Regions from separate parts of the Streptomyces malaysiensis subsp. malaysiensis genome, predicted to be linked through region 1. Evidence: riboswitches for the same ligand, from Rfam matches in the RefSeq annotation. Region 1 holds a riboswitch; the other holds the start of a gene.
The links. Region 1 has a riboswitch for thiamine pyrophosphate ahead of AB0E24_RS43035 (thiamine ABC transporter substrate-binding protein). Riboswitches for the same ligand answer to the same signal wherever they lie in the genome.
Positions count from the first base shown of each region.

Region 2: linked by a shared signal. The riboswitch ahead of thiO (glycine oxidase ThiO) and the one ahead of AB0E24_RS43035 (thiamine ABC transporter substrate-binding protein) in region 1 are both predicted to bind thiamine pyrophosphate.

Region 1 is NZ_JBEZNG010000044.1:42,194-46,600, forward strand. It holds gene AB0E24_RS43025 (ABC transporter ATP-binding protein) at 1-183, opposite strand, end outside; gene AB0E24_RS43030 (ABC transporter permease) at 184-1,797, opposite strand; gene AB0E24_RS43035 (thiamine ABC transporter substrate-binding protein) at 1,902-2,975, opposite strand; TPP riboswitch at 2,971-3,075, opposite strand; gene rlmN (dual-specificity RNA methyltransferase RlmN) at 3,149-4,255, opposite strand; gene AB0E24_RS43045 (phosphatidate cytidylyltransferase) at 4,328-4,407, opposite strand, start outside.
Region 2 is NZ_JBEZNG010000008.1:126,394-130,800, reverse strand. It holds gene AB0E24_RS18395 (Rv2175c family DNA-binding protein) at 1-335, opposite strand, end outside; gene AB0E24_RS18390 (NAD(P)/FAD-dependent oxidoreductase) at 449-1,630, opposite strand; TPP riboswitch at 2,158-2,271, shown strand; gene thiO (glycine oxidase ThiO) at 2,338-3,525, shown strand; gene thiS (sulfur carrier protein ThiS) at 3,522-3,722, shown strand; gene AB0E24_RS18375 (thiazole synthase) at 3,905-4,407, shown strand, end outside.

The sequences.
Region 1 (4,407 bases):
CCACACCCGGCCGGTGTCGGCGCGCTGAAGCCCGGCCACCACGCGCAGCATGGTGGACTTGCCGCTTCCGCTCGGGCCCAGCACACAGACCGTCTCGTGTTCGGCGACCGCCAGCTCCACGGCGTCCAGCGCGTCGCGCCGACCGAACCTTACGGTCACCTCGTCCAGTCGCAGCAGCGTCATTCAGAACTCTCCGGAACGGTCGGTGCGGATGCGCTCGAGCGCCAGCAGCGATCCGGCGCAGACCAACATCAGGATGGTGCTCAGGGCCATCGCCTGCCCGTAGGTGAGCTGTCCGGCCCGGCCCAGGAACCGGGCGATGGCCACCGGGAGGGTCGGATGGTCGGGGCGCGCGATGAAGACGGTCGCCCCGAACTCGCCCAGGGAGACGGCGAACGCGAAGCCCGCCGCGACCGCCACGGCCCGTCCGACCAGCGGCAGGTCCACCTCCCGCCAGACCCGCCATGGGGACGCCCCGAGCACGGCCGCCGCCTCCCGGAGCCGGTGGTCCACCGCCCGCAGCACCGGCAGCATGGTCCGTACGACGAAGGGCACGCCCACCAGGGCCTGGGCGAGCGGCACCAGAACCCAGGAGGCACGCAGATCCAGCGGAGGCTCGTCCAAGGCGATCAGGAACCCGAATCCCACGGTGACAGCCGAGGTGCCCAGCGGCAGCATCAGCAGCGCGTCGAAACCCCGTACCAGCCTGCCCGCCCTGCGGGTGAGCGCGGCGGCGGCGAGACCGCCCACGACGAGGGCGAAGACGGTGGCGACCGCCGCGTACCAAAGGGAGTTCCCGACGGCCTCCAAGGGGGCCACGAAGAAGGTGCCTCCACTGTCGGCGGCCGACCGCAGCGCCTCGTAGTAGGTGAATCCATAGCCGTCCGGTCCGTTCAGCGAGCGCTCCACCAGCACCGCGAGCGGTGTCACGATCAGCAGCGCGACCACCGCCAGCACGCCCCACAGCAGCGCCCACTGGGCGGGGCCCTTAGGGCGGCGCGCCGTGCGGCCGGGGTCGACGAGCCGCAGGGCGCTCTCCCGGCGCCTTACGGTCCACGCGTGCAGGGCCAGTACGGCCGCGACCGCGGCGAACTGAACGAGCGTGAGCACCGCGGCCGTAGGCAGGTCGAGCAGCTGCGCGGTCTCCCGGTAGATCGCCACCTCCAGCGTGGCGTAGCGGGGGCCGCCGAGGATCTGGATCACGCCGAAGGAAGTGAAGGTGAACAGAAACACCATCAGCGCGGCGGCGGCCACGGCGGGGGCCAGCGCGGGCAGCGTCACCCGGCGCCAGGCCGACAGGCGGCTCGCGCCGAGCACTCGCGCGGCCTCCTCCTGGCGCGGGTCGAGCTGGGCCCACAGTCCTCCGACGGTCCTTACGACCACCGCGTAGTTGAAGAAGACATGGGCCAGGAGGATCGCCCAGACGGAGGTGTCGAACCGCATCCCCCACAGCTCGTCCAGCACCCCGCCCCGGCCGAGCAGCGCCAGGAAGGCCGATCCGGCGACGACGGTCGGCAGCACGAACGGCACGGTCACCACGGCCCGCAGCAGTCCCTTGCCGGGGAAGTCGAAGCGCGCGAAGACATAGGCGCCGGGCAGCGCGACCGCAAGCGTCAGGGCCGTCGACGCGACCGCCTGCCAGCAGGTGAACCACAGGACGTCCAGCGTCGCCGGATCGGCCACCACCTCGCCGATCCGGCCGAACCGCCACCGCCCGCCGACGCGCAGTCCCCGGGTGACGATGGCGACCACGGGATAGGCGAAGAAGACCGCGAAGAAGGCGAGCGGCACCGCCATCAGGGCGAGCCGGAGCACGATCGCGCGACGGCCGCCGCCGTCTGCCGTACCGGCCGTACCGGCCTTACGGTGGCCGGCGGCCGCCTTACGGTTCTCGCGGGGCTCTACAGGACCAGCGAGGACCATGTCTTGACCCACGGCTCACGGTTCTTGGCGATCTTCTGCGGCGCCAGGGTGGCCGAGTCGGCGATCCTGGCCCCGTATCGGGTGAACAGCTCCGGCAGCTTGGCGTCCTCGCGCACCGGGTTGACGTACATGTTCAGCGGGACGTCCTCCTGGAACCGCTTGCTCAGCAGGAAGTCCAGCAGCGCCTTGCCGCCCTTGGTGTTCCCCGCGCCGTTCAGCAGTCCGGCGAACTCCACCTGCCGGAAGCAGGTTCCGGTCGCCACCCCGGTGGGGGCCTGGGCTAGCTTGGTCTTGGCGTCGGCCACCTCGGCGGGCGGGCTCGATGCGTAGGAGACCACGAGCGGCCGGTCGCCCTTGCCGCCCCCTGCCGAGCCGGAGAAGCGGTCGTAGTACGCCTGCTCCCAGCCGTCGACCACCTCGACGCCGTTGGCCCGCAGCTTCTTCCAGTAACCCTGCCAGCCGTCGTCGCCGTACTTCGCGGCCGTGGCAAGGAGGAAGCCGAGCCCGGGGGACGAGGTGGCCGCGTTCTCGGTGACGAGGAGATTCTTGTAGGCGGGCTTGGTCAGATCGTCCAGTGTCCGGGGCGGCGACAGCTTCTTGTCGGCGAAGTACTTACGGTCGTAATTGACGCAGATGTCGCCGAAGTCGACGGGGGTGACGCGGTGCTCGGCCCGGTCGAGCTGAAGGGCCGCCGGGACCTTGTCCAGACCCTTGGCCGTGTAGGGGCTGAACAGGTCGTTGTCGAGCGTGCGGGACAGCAGGGTGTTGTCGACGCCGAAGAACACATCCCCCTGGGGGTGGCCCTTGGAGAGGATCGCCTGGTTGACGGCGGCTCCGGCGTCGCCCCCGGCCTGCACCCGCACCTTGTAGCCGGTCTCCTTGGTGAACTCCTTGAGGACCGCCTTGGAGGCCGCGAACGAGTCGTGCGTGACCAGGGTGACCGTCTTGGAGTCCGAGCCGCTTTTGGTGTCCTCGCCGCAGCCGACGAGCGCGCTCAAGGCCAGTGAGCCGAGGACGGCGGCTGAGATGGCACGCCGAAGCTGGCTGTTCATGATGATGCTGACTCCCTACGCCGGTATGACCCGGATCAGGTCCGAGGGTCTGCGGCCGTGCCGCACTCTCAGCGCTCTGAGCGCTCCCCTGTCGGAATGTTCACTTATACGGATGTTCACTTTGCTGACGATCGCATGATGCGACGATGCTCAAGCACCGTATCAGCCGGTCCTCAGCGCTCAGAAGCCGCCAGTTGCCCGCAGGCCCCGTCGATCTCCTGACCCCGGGTGTCGCGGACGGTCACCGGCACTCCGTGGGCCTCCAGGGCCGCCACGAACGCCTTCTCGTCCTCGGGCCGGGACGCCGTCCACTTGGAACCGGGCGTCGGGTTGAGCGGGATCAGGTTCACATGCACCCGGCGGCCCTTGAGCAGCCGGCCGAGCAGATCGGCGCGCCACGCCTGGTCGTTGATGTCCCTGATGAGCGCGTACTCGATGGAGACCCGGCGGCCGGACTTCTCCGCGTACTCCCACGCGGCGTCCAGGACTTCGCGCACCTTCCAGCGGGTGTTGACGGGCACGAGGGTGTCGCGCAGCTCGTCGTCGGGCGCGTGGAGTGACACCGCGAGCCGGCATTTGAACCCCTCGTCGGCGAACCGCAGCATCGCCGGGACGAGGCCCACGGTCGAGACGGTGATGCCGCGCTGCGACAGCCCGAGCCCGTCGGGCTCGGGGTCGGTGAGCCGGCGGATGGCGCCGACGACGCGGTTGTAGTTGGCCAGCGGCTCGCCCATGCCCATGAAGACGATGTTGGACAGCCGGGCCGGCCCACCGGGGATCTCACCGTCCCGGAGGGCCCGCATCCCGTCCACGATCTGGTGCACGATCTCGGCGGTGGACAGATTGCGGTCCAGCCCCGCCTGGCCGGTGGCGCAGAACGGGCAGTTCATCCCGCAGCCCGCCTGAGAGCTGATGCACATGGTGACCCGGTCCGGGTACCGCATCAGAACCGACTCCACGAGCGTGCCGTCGAAGAGCCGCCACAGGGTCTTACGGGTGGTGTCGTCGTCACAGCTGATGTGCCGCACCACGCTCATCAGCTCCGGCAGCAGCCCGGCGGCCAGCTTCTCGCGCGCGGCGGCCGGGATGTCGCTCCACTGAGCCGGGTCGTCGACATAGCGCGCGAAGTAGTGACGCGACACCTGCCCGGCCCGGAAGGGCTTCTCCCCGAGGGCGGCGACGGCCTCCCGGCGCTCGGCGGGCGTGAGGTCGGCGAGATGCCGCGGGGGCTTCTTGGCCCCACGCGGCGCGACGAAGGTGAGTTCTCCGGGCTTAGGCATGGTTTTCCCAGTGTCGCAGACGTACGAAGGGCCCCGCGCCCGGAGTGGCGCGGGGCCCGTGGGCCGGGGGTGTCAGCCGCCGCCCACGAAGATCACCAGCAGGAGCCACACCACCGGCGCGGTGGGCAGCAGCGAGTCGAGCCGGTCCATGA
Region 2 (4,407 bases), on a different contig from region 1:
ACTTCCGTACCGCGATTCTCGCTGAGTGCCTGTGCCGGGGTGCCGGGCAGGCTCGGATCGGGGGTGAAGAGCCACTCCAGCATCTCTTCGTCACTGAAGCCGTCGTCCTTCAAAAGCGTCAAGGTGCCCACGAGGCCCTTGACGACCCTTCCTTCACCGATGAACTCCTCGGGCACCTGAAGCACCCTGTTCTCGCCACGGCGCACCGCGATCAGCTGGCCCTCCTTGACCAGCTGCCGAACGCGTGTCACCTCGACCCCTAGCCGCTCGGCGACATCGGGGAGGGTGAGCCAGGCGGGGACGAGAGCATCGATCTTTGCGTCAATCTCGGTCACGGAACAAGCCTGCCATCTGGGACTGACAGTGGGTAGCCGGGCGCCCGGCGCGCGGGCCGCCCGCCCCGCCCCGGACGCCCCGTCCGGCGGCCGACCGGCGGCCGCCCGGCCGGTCAGAGGACGGCCGACTTCAGCGGCACCGACGGGTCCTCCGCCCGCGTCCGGTCCAGCCGGGCGCCGCGCTCGATCAGCTTGCGCCCCTGGGCCAGATCGCGCGGACGGCCGACGGCCAGCAGGGCGACCAGGGCGCCCTCGCGCAGCCAGCACACCGACCAGGCGGCACCCGCCGGATCGCCGCGCCAGACCAGTTCGTCGGCGCCCGCGTGGTGTCCGGCGTACTGCACAAACCGCCCGAACTGCTCGGACCAGAAGTACGGCACCGGGTCGTAGACGACACCGGGGAAGTGGGCGGCCGTCCGGCTCCCCACCACATTGGCGGCGACGGTGCGCGGGCCCTGGAGCGCGTTGTCCCAGTGGTGCACCAGCAGCCGCGATCCGTAGCGGGCGGACGGGAAGGAGGCGCAGTCGCCGACCGCGTAGACGTCCGGCGCCGAGGCGCGCAGCCGCTCGTCGGCGGCGACGGAGCGGTCCCCGGACAGTTCCACGCCCGAGCCCGCCAGCCAGTCCGTGGCCGGCCGGGCCCCGATCCCCACGACCACCGCGCCCGCCCGCAGCCGGGTGCCGTCGCCGAGCACCAGCCCGGCCTCGTCCACGGAGGCGACCCGGGCTCCGGTCACCAGCCGGGCGCCGTAGTCCTCGTACCAGGCCGCCATGGGGGCCGCGACCTCGGCCGGGAGGGCGCCCGCCAGCGGCCGGTCCGCGGCCTCGACCACGGTCACGGCGCAGCCCGCCTCGCGCGCCGCCGTGGCGAACTCCGCGCCGATCCAGCCCGCCCCGACGACCGCGATCTCGCGCTGCCGGGCGAGCACCGGGCGCAGCCGCGTGGCATCGTCCAGGGTGCGCAGCAGATGGACGCCGGGCACGCCCTCGCTGCCCGGCAGCGGGATCGGCTCGGCGCCGGTGGCGAGCACCAGGACGTCGTACGGGAGCTGCCCGGTCGCGGTCTCCACGAGGCGCTTGTCCGTGCGCAGGCCGGTGACCTCGACGCCGAGCCGCAGCCCGATGCCGAGCCCGGCGAAGTCCACGTCGAGCGTCGATCCCTCGGCCTTGCCGAGCAGTACGGCCTTGGACAGCGGCGGCCGGTCGTAGGGCTGGTGGACCTCCGCGCCCAGCAGGACGATCTCGTCGGTCCAGCCCTGTTCGCGCAGCGCGACGGCGGTCTGCACCCCCGCCATTCCCGCTCCGACGATCACCACCCGCTGTTCGCCGCCGTTCGAAGACGGCTTCGTCGTCGTCTCATCGCTCACACGATCACTGTATTGCGGCTGGTGGGGTGGGCCGGAGAGGGCGGGGCGAGATCTCGGGCACAGAAGGGGAGCGGCGGGTGGTGGTGGGGGGTGGGTGGGGTTCCGCCCTGGGGCTGGGTGCGGGGCGTGGGCGCCTTCGGCGGTGAGTCCCCCACCCCGCCCCTTCCCGAAAGACGGGGCTCCGCCCCGTCACCCCGCTGGGGCTCCGCCCCCGGCCCCGCTCCTCAAGCGCCGGAGAGGCTGGAACACAAGGCTCCGCCCCCGGCCGCGCCCCCCAAACGCCGAAGGAGCTGGAACACAAGGCTCCGCCCCCGGCCCCGCCCCCAAACGCCGAAGGAGCTGGAACACGGGGCTCCGCCCCGACCCCGTTCCTCAGACGGCGGAGGGGGGCGAGGCTAGGGGTTGGGGTCGGCTGCTCTTTCGGACGATTCGGGCCTCGTACTAGGGTGGCGGGACAGAGCACTCGCGGGAGCCCGGACGTACCGGGCTGAGAGGGAGGCTGGAACGGCCTCCGACCGTACGAACCTGATCCGGGTCATGCCGGCGAAGGGAGGGGCAGCGTGTCCACGCACGCACCAGATCACGACGACGAGCCACACACATCAGGCCACAACGGGCGCTACGACGCCCTCGTCATCGGGGGCGGCATTGTCGGGCTGGTCACCGCCTGGCGGGCGGCTCAGCGGGGGGTGCGGATCGCGCTCGCCGATCCGGAGCCCGGCGGTGGGGCCGCCTGGGTCGCGGCCGGGATGCTGGCGGCCGTCACCGAGCTCCACTACGGCGAGCAGACCCTGCTCGGTCTCAACATGGCCTCGGCGCGCCGCTATCCGGACTTCGTGGCCGAGTTGGAGGAGGCGAGCGGCCAGGACGTGGGCTACCGCGCGTGCGGCACGCTCGCCGTGGCGTTCGACGCCGACGACCGCGCCCATCTGCGTGAGCTCCACACGTTCCAGCAGGGGCTCGGGCTGGAGTCCGAGTGGCTGACGGGGCGTGAATGCCGCCGTCTGGAGCCGATGCTGGCGCCGGGTGTGCACGGCGGGTTGCGGGTCGCGGGCGACCACCAGGTGGACCCGCGGCGGCTGACGGCGGCGCTGCTCACGGCGTGTGAGCGGGCCGGGGTCGCCTTCCACCGCGCCCGTGTGGAGCGGCTGCTGGTGGACGGCGACCGCGCCACCGGGGTCGAGCTGACCGGGGGCGTACGGCTGGCCGCCGAGCGGACCGTGCTGGCCGCCGGCAGCCTCAGCGGACGGCTCGCGGGCGTCCCCGATGACGTCCTGCCGCCCGTACGGCCCGTCAAGGGACAGGTGATGCGGCTGTCGGTGCCCGAGCGGTACGCGCCGTTCCTGTCCCGGACCGTACGGGCCGTGGTGCGCGGCGGGCCGGTCTACCTGGTGCCGCGCGAGAACGGCGAGTTGGTCATCGGCGCGACCAGCGAGGAGCTGGGCTGGGACACCACCGTCACCGCGGGTGGGGTGTACGAACTGCTCCGCGACGCCCATGAGGTGGTTCCCGGCATCACCGAACTGCCGCTGGTGGAGACGTGTGCCGGGCTGCGCCCCGGCTCCCCCGACAACGCCCCGATGCTCGGCCCGACCGCGCTGCCGGGTCTGCTGCTGGCCACCGGCCACTTCCGCAACGGCGTCCTGCTCACCCCGATCACAGGCGATGTCATGGCCGAGGCGCTGACCAGCGGAGAACTCCCGCCGGAGGCCCGGCCGTTCACCCCGCGGCGCTTTACGGCCCCCTCGGGCACCGGAGCGGCCCCGACCGTCTCCGCCGTCCCCGCCGCCGCGCCCTCCCCAGCACAGGAGCAGCAGACATGACCGTCTCCGTCAACGGCGAACCCCGCGAGATCCCCGACGGCACCACCCTCGACCGGCTTGTCGCGACCCTCACCCAGGCGCCCTCGGGCGTCGCCGCCGCCGTCAACGAGACGGTCGTCCCGCGCACCCAGTGGTCCGCGACCCCGCTCGGCGACGGTGATCGCGTCGAGGTCCTCACCGCGGTCCAAGGAGGCTGATCCCACCCATGGCTCCCACCACGACCAGCACGACCAGCGCAGACGCCACGACCAGCGCAGACGCCACGACCGTCACCAGCGCCCCGGCCGTCACCAGCGCCCCCGCCACCCCGCGCCTCGCGTCCCTCACCGCGCCCGACCCGTTCACCATCGCCGGGACCGACTTCGGCTCCCGTCTGATCATGGGCACGGGCGGCGCGCCCAGCCTGGAGATCCTGGAGCGCTCGCTGCTGGCCTCCGGCACCGAGCTGACGACCGTCGCGATGCGGCGGCTCGACCCCACCGTGCAGGGGTCGGTGCTCTCCGTGCTCGGCCGCCACGGCATCCGCCCGCTGCCCAATACCGCCGGGTGTTTCACCGCGGGTGAGGCCGTGCTCACCGCCCGGCTCGCCCGGGAGGCCCTGGGCACGGACTGGATCAAGCTGGAGGTGGTCGCCGACGAGCGCACCCTGCTCCCCGATCCGATCGAGCTGCTGGACGCGGCCGAGATCCTGGTCGACGACGGGTTCACGGTTCTGCCGTACACCAATGACGATCCGATCCTGGCCCGGAAGCTGGAGGACGTCGGCTGCGCCGCGATCATGCCGCTCGGCTCCCCGATCGGCTCCGGGCTCGGCATCCGCAATCCGCACAACTTCCAGCTGATCGTCGAGCGCGCCACCGTGCCGGTGATCCTGGACGCGGG